3 regions of the Lachnoanaerobaculum sp. Marseille-Q4761 genome follow, and region 3 is predicted to be linked to each of the others. Evidence: predicted binding sites of a transcription regulator. Region 3 holds the regulator's gene; each other region holds the start of a gene.

Region 1 (3,287 bases), on a different contig from region 3:
AATCCTTTACGCCTTTTTCAACTAATGCATCAATAATCGGCTCAGGTGTACCACATGCTAAAAATCCACCTACCATGATAGTAGCGCCATCATTGATACCTGCAATAGCATCTTTGATTGAAACTATTTTCATTTTGTCTCCCTTTCTACAACAATTGCCGTACCCATTCCACCACCTATACAGAGTGAAGCAAGACCGCATTTAACATTTCTTTTTTCCATCTCAAAGAGTAAAGTGGTAAGTATTCTTGCACCCGATGCTCCGATAGGATGTCCAAGTGCTATTGCACCACCGTTTACATTTGTGATTTCGCTCTTAAATCCAAGTTCCCTGCATACTGCAAGAGCCTGTGCAGCAAAAGCTTCATTTGCCTCTACAAGGTCCAAATCATCAACGGTAATACCTGCTTTTTCCATTGCTTTTCTTGATGCAGGTATTACTCCAAGTCCCATTACATTAGGATCCACACCGCCTGAAGCATAGCCCTTTATAGTAGCCATGATAGGGAGTTTTAGTTCCAGTGCTTTTTCCTTGGATGCGATAATAAACATAGCGGCGCCGTCATTGATACCTGATGCATTACCTGCAGTTACTGTACCGTCTTTTTTGAAAGCGGGTTTAAGTTTGGCAAGATTTTCTATTGCAGTATTAAACTTAGGGTATTCATCTGTATCAAATACCTTAGGATCACCCTTTCTTTGTGGAATCAGTACAGGAACTATCTCATCCTTAAGTCTGCCGGTTTCTATGGCAACTTGAGCTCTTCTTTGGCTTTCAACAGAAAATACATCCTGATCCTCTCTGCTGATACCCTTTTGCTCCGCTATATTCTCCGCTGTTACGCCCATGTGATAGTTATTGAAAGCATCCCAAAGACCGTCTGTGATCATTTCATCTATAAAGGTCTGATTGCCCATCTTTACGCCGAATCTTGCTCCTTTAACAACATATGGAGCATTTGACATACTCTCGGTACCGCCTGCCAGGATGATATCAGCATCACCGGCTTTGATTATTTGAGCTGCCAATTCAATAGTTCTTAGACCTGAACCGCAAACTTTATTTATTGAAAATGCAGGGGTGGTGTTTGGAAGACCTGCACCAAGTATGACCTGACGAGCTATATTCTGTCCAAGACCTGCACTAAGCACATTTCCGATGATGGCTTCATCAATAAGAGAAGCATCAATACCTGCACGCTCGATAGCGCCCTTTGCTGCTGTCACACCCAGATCTACTGCACTCACACCTGCCAATGAACCGCCAAAGCTACCAATAGCTGTTCTTGCAGCACTAACGATAACTACTTCTTTCATATTCTCATACCTCATATCTTCTATAAAATTAGACAATACCAATAGAGTAAACATTTCCGCCTTGTATTGTCATATATATGTATCATATATAGCATAACATAAGTCAAATCAATTATCCACCCCTATACTATTGAAAATTGCTATAAAAAAAACTATAAATATTTATATATATATTATTTAAACAAAGTGTTATAATAGATAGAAGTCCGTATATGTCAAAAATACTATAGGAAACAGTTGTTTAATCTTTTGAGACTGCTAAAAAATATATGAAAATAATTTTACTAAATATAATATATAAAATTACATGTTTTTTGCATACAGCTATTTTTTATATTGGAATATGCTTATGCAAAATAGATATAATGATTAGTCAAAAAAACTGATTGATTGTCGGATATATATATGTTATATTTTTATCATATGGATTGACATGTCAAAAAACGGACATGAAGTATTGACGAGGAGGTGTTTTATGGGTTTTGTAAGGTTTGATACAGAAGGTGCTGTAGGTATTATTACCATTGATAGACCGAAGGCGCTTAATGCTTTGAACTCTGAAGTGCTGGCTGAACTGGATGCCTGCTTTGACGGTATTGATGTAAATTCTGTCAGAGCGGTTATTTTGACAGGTTCGGGAGAGAAGTCTTTTGTGGCAGGTGCGGACATAGGTGAGATGAGTAAACTAAGTCCTGTAGAGGGTGAAGCCTTCGGAAAAAAGGGAAATGATGTTTTCCGTAAGATTGAAACCTTCCCTATACCGGTAATTGCGGCTGTAAACGGATTTGCACTTGGTGGCGGATGTGAGATAGCAATGAGCTGTGATATTCGCATATGCTCAGACAATGCAATGTTTGGTCAGCCTGAGGTTGGGCTTGGTATCACACCGGGATTTGGCGGAACACAAAGACTGGCGAGAATAGTAGGTGTAGGTATGGCAAAGCAACTTATTTACACAGCCAAAACCATAAAAGCGGATGAGGCGTTAAGAATCGGACTTGTAAATGCCGTATATACACAGGAAGAGCTTATGGTTGCAGCAAGGAAGATGGCAAATACCATAGCACAGAATGCTCCTATTGCTGTTCGTGCATGTAAAAAGGCTATCAATGACGGACTGGATGCCAAGATGGATGACGCTATTGTCATAGAAGAGAAGCTGTTTGGAAGCTGCTTTGAGACACATGATCAGATAGAGGGAATGAATGCTTTCCTTGAAAAGAGAAAAGAGAAGAATTTTACCAATTCATAAGAATTTGGCAGATATAAATTTTCAGTACGGTTTTAAAATTATTTACAAAACATTTTTGTTTCAGAAAGGATAAGAAGATGAAAGTTGGTATTATTGGTGCAGGTACAATGGGTTCAGGCATTGCTCAGGCTTTTGCAATGACAGACGGATATGAAGTAAGACTTTGCGATATTAAGGAAGAGTTTGCGCAGGCAGGCTTTGCAAAGATCCAAAAGAATATCAATTTCCTTGTAGGAAAAGAGAAGATAACAAAGGAAGCCGGAGATGCAATTATTTCAAAGATAAAAGTAGGCCTTAGCGATATTTGCAGCGACTGTGATTTAATAGTTGAAGTAGCATTAGAGAAGATGGAAGTTAAGCAGCAGATTTTTAAAGAACTTCAAAACATTGTTCCTAAGGATTGTATCTTTGCTTCAAATACATCATCACTTTCCATTACAAGAATCGGTGAAGCACTTGACAGACCTGTAGTAGGAATGCATTTTTTCAATCCTGCTGACAGAATGAAGCTTGTTGAGGTAATAGGCGGAGAAAAGACACCTGCCGATTTGGTTGAGAAGATTAAAAAGATATCTGAAGATATCGGAAAAACACCTGTACAGGTTAAGGAAGCACCGGGATTTGTAGTAAATCGTATACTTGTTCCGATGATCAATGAAGCTATCAATGTATGGGCTGCAGGAACAGCAGATGCTGAGGGCGTAGATACAGCGATGAT
Region 2 (3,287 bases), on a different contig from region 3:
ATATATGAGAATCATCCGGATGTGGATAAGCTGAAAAAACTTTCTGAACTTTCAAAAGGAGCAAAGTGCAGGCTTCATAAGGTTGAGGATGACAGGGATTTACTTGAATATCTTGTAGAAAAGAAGATAAATTTGGGGGATGAGTTTATTATAAAGGATATTGATAATTTTGACGATTCGGTGCTTGTAAGCTCTGAAAGAGAAGATAAGCATATTGCGGGAAAGGCTGCAGTAAGGATGATGGTGGAGATTATTTTGTAAGACCACAAACAATGTATTGGCAAAATATGCTTCCGGAAGTTCAAGAGAACCTATTGGAATTTCAGAATATACAAGAGAAAATCTTACATGTGTTAAAGATTTTCACATAAGAAAAAGGCGTTGCAGCTTTGCTGCAGCGCCTTAAAGTTTATAAATATTTTAAAGTATCAGTCTACCTTTGGTCCGGCAGCTACTAAAGCCTTACCTGCCTCGTTTGTCTCATACTTCTTAAAGTTCTTTGCAAATCTTGAAGCAAGATCCTTTGCCTTGATTTCCCAATCTGCAACATTTGCATATGTATCTCTAGGATCAAGAATCTTTGTATCCACACCTTCAAGCTCTGTAGGAATCTCAAAATCAAAGTAAGGAAGCTTCTTTGTAGGAGCATTCTTTATAGCACCGCTAAGGATTCCGTCGATAATACCACGGGTATCCTTGATGGAGATTCTCTTACCTGTACCATTCCATCCTGTGTTTACAAGATAAGCCTTTGAACCGTTCTTTTCCATTCTCTTTACAAGTTCCTCGGCATACTTTGTAGGATGAAGCTCAAGGAATGCCTGTCCGAAGCAAGCTGAGAATGTTGGTGTAGGCTCTGTGATACCACGCTCTGTACCCGCAAGCTTAGCTGTAAATCCGCTGAGGAAATAGTACTGAGTCTGCTCAGGTGTAAGGATTGATACCGGAGGAAGCACTCCAAATGCATCTGCTGAAAGGAAGATTACATTCTCTGCTGCAGGACCGTGTGATATAGGCTTAACTATATTGTCGATATGGTTTATAGGATATGAAACTCTGGTGTTTTCTGTCTTGCTTCCGTCATTAAAGTCAATCTTTCCGTTTTCATCAAGAGTAACATTCTCTAAAAGAGCATCTCTTCTGATGGCATTGTAGATATCCGGCTCTGATTCCTTATCAAGGTTTATAACCTTGGCATAGCATCCGCCCTCATAGTTAAATACACCATTGTCATCCCAACCATGCTCATCATCACCGATAAGAAGTCTCTTAGGATCTGTTGAAAGAGTTGTCTTACCTGTTCCTGAAAGACCGAAGAAAATAGCTGTATTCTCACCTTTTAAATCTGTATTTGCTGAACAGTGCATTGAAGCAATGCCCTTAAGCGGAAGATAGTAGTTCATCATTGAGAACATACCCTTCTTCATCTCGCCGCCATACCAGGTATTGAGGATAACCTGCTCACGACTTGTGATATTGAAAGCAACAGCTGTTTCTGAATTAAGTCCAAGCTCCTTGTAATTAGTAACCTTTGCCTTTGAAGCATTGTAAACTACGAAATCAGGTTTGAAATCCTTTAATTCCTCAGCAGTTGGCTGAATAAACATATTTGTAACAAAATGTGCCTGCCAAGCAACTTCCACGATGAAACGAACTGACATTCTTGTGTCCTTGTTTGCACCGCAAAAAGCATCCACTACATAAAGCTTCTTGTTTGAAAGCTCATTTTTTGCAAGGTCTTTTAATACTTTCCATGAATCCTCCGATAAAGGATGGTTGTCATTTGCATAATCTGCAGATGTCCACCATACAGTATCTTTAGAATTCTCATCCATTACTATAAATTTATCTTTAGGGGAACGACCTGTATAGATACCTGTTAATACGTTAACGGCACCAAGCTCACTTACCTGTCCTTTTTCATAGCCGGTTAATGAAGAATCTGTCTCGGCTGTAAATAATTCATCATAAGATGGATTGTGTACTATCTCTGTAGTGCCTGTGATGCCATACTGAGTTAAATCAATATTTGCCATAATAATCCTCTTTTCTATAATTCATTTATTTTGATATTATGAACCCCCGGGTGAAAAGGCATTTTTCCCCTTGATACACAATATAAAAGTTATGTACTTATTAAAGTACAAGAACCTTATTAGAATATACATAACTATTTGGAAAAAAGCAATAATATTTTGAACTTTGTTAAAAAAATAATAAAGTACAAGAGCATCGTATAAACCGATGCCCTTAAAATTGTCAAATATTATATTTTTGCCATTTGATTTATAGCATTTTCTTTTACCAAAACTTTAAAATGTTCTTTATAATAATCCTCGCTAAAGGATGTGGCAGATAATTTATTTCCATATTCGGAAAGAATATTTGCAGCAGATGCAAAATCCTTATTATTATCATTCTTTTTAAGAACAAGTATAAAGCGTTTGTTTATTTCATCCTTGTACAAAGTATTTTCACCGGAATAAATCTGAACAGCTTTGGCGGCTTCTATAAACTCATCCAGAGTGTTAAATGAATATGCTCTTAAATAAGGTTCTTTTTTAGAATCATCTTCCCTGTCTTCGGTATCCAAGTCAAGTGCACCCTCAAGCAAATTATTAAACTTTAAATCAAAGGCTGCAAATAAACTGTCAAATATTGAAGGAGAGAACTTGGCAAATCTTGTATCAAGTTCCTCAGGATCATCAACCTTTGTTACATATATAATAATACTTTCATTGGACAGTGGAACAGCCTCTATCATAAGTGCCGAATCATCCGCATCAAATCCTACTTCATAAGAAGCTTTATTTAACATCTCCTGAAACAGGGCTTTGGCATTCTCACTGCCATAGGATAATTCCACAACATTTAAATTTCTGTTTTCCAAATCTACACTGGATAATGTACATCTTATCTGATTGGTACTAACCCTTTCAATTCTCAAGGTATCACCCCTTTCTATCCTTTTGGTCTGTACAAATATATTGTACTTATATTTTCTCAGTATGTAAAGAGAGTAAGTGCCTAAAGAAGTGCACAAAAAAAGCAGGTGATGGGAATCGAACCCACGTATTCAGCTTGGAAGGCTGATGTTCTACCATTGAACTACACCTGCAAAAGTTACTGTGTAATAATACCAAACCGGAGAAGTTTTGTCAACAGAAAAATAATAAAATAAAGCTTGTTTTGTGTATATTTTTTAATACATAGCTGTTTCTCTTAAAATATTTTTGAAATATTAAAATATAATTAGATAAGTCTTGAAAAGCTTATAGAAAAATGTT
Region 3 (3,287 bases):
ACCTCTTTCACCACCGGATAAATCTCCGATTTTCTTATATACATCCTCACCTGTAAAAAGAAAAGCCGCAAGAATATTTCTAATTTGAGTATTGGTCATCTCAGGATAGGTATCGGAAATCTCGTCAAAAAGAGTTTTATCCATATGAAGTACCTGATGTTCCTGGTCATAATATGCTATAACCACATTGGAACCGTAAATCACCTCACCGCTGTCAGGAGATAGAAGACCGTTTATTATTTTTAAAAGAGTGGTTTTACCTGTTCCGTTATCACCTATTATAGCCACCCTTTCGCCTCTTTTTATTTCAAAGTTTATATTTGAAAAAAGATGTTTTTCATCAAAACTTTTTGAGAGATTGTTTACAGAGAGCACATCCTTACCGCTTTCCTTTGAAATATCTAAAGAAAGTCGCATATTTTCTATATGAGTTTGCGGAGCTTCAACTCTTTCTATTTTCTCAAGCTGTTTTTGACGGCTTTCAGCTCTTTTTATTGACTTTTCTCTGTTAAATTGCTTTAACTTACTGATAACAGCCTCTTGGTGCCTTATTTCCTGCTGTTGATTTAAATACTCCTTCATTTTTGCATCAATCAACATTTGTTTTTTAGCTGAAAAGTCGGAATAATTGCCGCTATACATAGTTACGACACTGTTTTCTATATCTATGACCTTACTTACTATTTTATCAAGAAAATATCTGTCATGAGATACTATTATTACCGCACCCTTATAGTTTAAAAGATAGGACTCAAGCCATTCTATACTTCTTAAATCCAGGTGGTTTGTAGGCTCGTCAAGTAAAATAATATCCGGCTCTTCAAGTAATAGTTTGGCAAGGAACACTCTGGTCTTTTGACCACCCGAGAGAGTATTTATTTTTCTGTCAAATTCATTTTCATTAAATCCCAAGCCTTTTAAAATACCCGTAACCTTGCTTTTTGCGGCATATCCGTCCATAAGCTCATAATTATGTGTAAGAGCGGTATATGAGGAATATAATTCTTCCAAAGCCTCACCGCTAAGATGCTGCATCTGCTCCTGCATATCAAGCATTCTTTTTTCCATGCTTAATATATGCTCTATTACGGTGTATAATTCATCAATTATACTTAGTTTTGAATCAACATTATTTATTTGGCGTAAATACCCAAGCTTTGCATCCTTTGCCGGTATAACATTACCGCTATCGGCATGTTCTTCACCGATAAGTATTTTTAAAAGAGTGGTTTTACCGGCACCGTTTACACCAACTATAGCAACTTTTTCATGTTCATTGACTAAAAAGTTTGCATCTTTTATTATCTCATTGCTTCCAAAAGACTTTGAGATATTTGTGGCAGTTAAAATCAAAATTTGCCTCCTTAGTCTTATAATCCACATTAGTATAGCTTAAATATGTATTTGAATGCAAGGAAAATGGAACAAAACATTATGTGTATTAAGAATATAATAACTCAAGTGAAGAGTAAAATATAAAAATATTACTATATATATCTGTATTGACATTTATATTAATAGATAATATACTAATTGTAGAATTCTTAACAAATGGAATTGCTAAGCATATTTAGGAAGGATTAAACAGATGCTTTTGAGGGCATTTGTATCGGACTTTGATTTTACTTTTCTTATCTATTTTACATAAATCAATGTCTGAGGCGGAGTAACTATGGAAGAAAGAAAAATATCAAGGGCGGTTATATCAAGATTACCAAGATACTACAGATACTTGGGTGAGCTTTCTGAAGAGGGTGTTGAAAGAATATCCTCCAAGGAACTGAGTGAGAGGATGAAGGTTACGGCTTCTCAAATCAGACAGGATCTTAATAATTTTGGCGGTTTCGGACAACAGGGTTATGGATATAATGTAAGATATCTGTACAATGAGATTGCTAAAATACTGGGTATTGATCGCCAGCACAATGTTATCATAATCGGTGCAGGACATTTAGGTAAGGCCATTGCAAACTATGCAAATTTTGAGAGAAGAGGATTTCTTATTAAAGCAATGTTTGATGTGGATCCTAATCTGTTTAATAAGACCGTTCGTGGTGCAAGAATATATTCTCTTGAAAATCTCGAAAAATTTATAGCTGAGAATGATATACAGATTGCCGCACTTACCATACCGAAGACTCGTGCTATGGAGGTTGCAGACAGACTGATAAAGTCAGGTATTAAGGCGATTTGGAATTTTGCGCATACAGATCTTGTAGTTCCTGATGATGTGGTAGTTGAGAATGTGCATCTTTCAGAATCTTTAATGAGACTTTCATACAGAGTCAGTAATGTAGATGCAATACCTTTTGAAGGAAAGTATGATTAGAGGTATCGGAACCGATATAATAGAAATAGATAGAATATCAAGAGCAATAAAAAAAGATTTTTTTTTAAAAAAGGCTTTCACCTACAGTGAGATAGAAATGGCAAAGTCAAGAAATACAGACAGCTTTTTGGCAGGAAATTTTGCTGTAAAGGAAGCCTTTGTAAAGGCATTGGGAACAGGTTTTAGAGGTGTAAAACTAAAGGATTTGGAAGTGCTTAGAGATGATTATGGTAAACCTTTTATTAGAATATGTAATATGTCAAATGTTCATCTAAAAGGTATTGCCGTGGGAAAAATTCATGTATCTATAAGCAATACAAATTCACTTGCTATTGCAATGGTGGTAATAGAATCGGATTGATATGTGGAGAAAAGGATATGAGAGTTCTTGATGAAACTGCATTAAAATATATACCTGACAGAAAAAAGAATGCAAATAAGGGAAGTTATGGGCATGTGCTTGTTATTGCAGGCAGTACCGGTATGAGCGGTGCTGCATTTTTGAGTGCAATGGCGGCATATCGCTCGGGTGCAGGACTTGTAAGAATATTCACTGTAAATAAAAACAGAACAATTTTACAAACTCTTTTACCTGAAGCTATAATTACAACATATGATGAGAGAGAAGCCTTTGAAAATAAGGAAGGCTTTATAGGAAAGGTAAAAAAATGCCTTGACTGGTCAAGTGTTGTAGTACTAGGTCCCGGACTTTCCACAGATTATTATGCCAAAACCATAGTCGAATATGTATTGTCGGAATGCTATGTACCTATGATAATAGATGCCGACGCTTTAAATATTATTGCCGCTGACAATACACTTACAAAATACTATACCGACAATGTTATTATAACACCTCATATCGGAGAGATGTCCAGACTTATAAATATATCAATAGACGAGATATTATCGGAACCTGTAAAATATGCAGGTGAATATGCCTCTAAATATGGAATTA

The links. The regulator Rex, encoded in region 3, represses fermentation and respiration genes when NADH is low (regulators of the CRP and FNR family bind a similar motif). The targets are predictions, from matches to a motif close to ATTGTTAANTANTTAACAAT.
Region 1: the regulator Rex is predicted to act here: its motif matches at 1,722-1,741, upstream of J4O15_RS06075 (enoyl-CoA hydratase-related protein).
Region 2: the regulator Rex is predicted to act here: its motif matches at 2,202-2,221, upstream of pckA (phosphoenolpyruvate carboxykinase (ATP)).

What each region holds. Positions count from the first base shown of each region.
Region 1 covers NZ_JAGEKB010000001.1:1,311,579-1,314,865, forward strand. The annotation lists gene J4O15_RS06065 (CoA transferase subunit A) at 1-133, opposite strand, end outside; gene J4O15_RS06070 (acetyl-CoA C-acetyltransferase) at 130-1,317, opposite strand; gene J4O15_RS06075 (enoyl-CoA hydratase-related protein) at 1,793-2,569, shown strand; gene J4O15_RS06080 (3-hydroxyacyl-CoA dehydrogenase family protein) at 2,647-3,287, shown strand, end outside.
Region 2 covers NZ_JAGEKB010000004.1:99,365-102,651, reverse strand. The annotation lists gene J4O15_RS15185 (metal ABC transporter permease) at 1-261, shown strand, start outside; gene pckA (phosphoenolpyruvate carboxykinase (ATP)) at 429-2,036, opposite strand; gene J4O15_RS15175 (adaptor protein MecA) at 2,267-2,947, opposite strand; tRNA gene J4O15_RS15170 (tRNA-Gly) at 3,048-3,118, opposite strand.
Region 3 covers NZ_JAGEKB010000003.1:52,380-55,666, reverse strand. The annotation lists gene J4O15_RS11410 (ABC-F family ATP-binding cassette domain-containing protein) at 1-1,353, opposite strand, end outside; gene J4O15_RS11405 (redox-sensing transcriptional repressor Rex) at 1,673-2,329, shown strand; gene acpS (holo-ACP synthase) at 2,322-2,690, shown strand; gene J4O15_RS11395 (NAD(P)H-hydrate dehydratase) at 2,708-3,287, shown strand, end outside.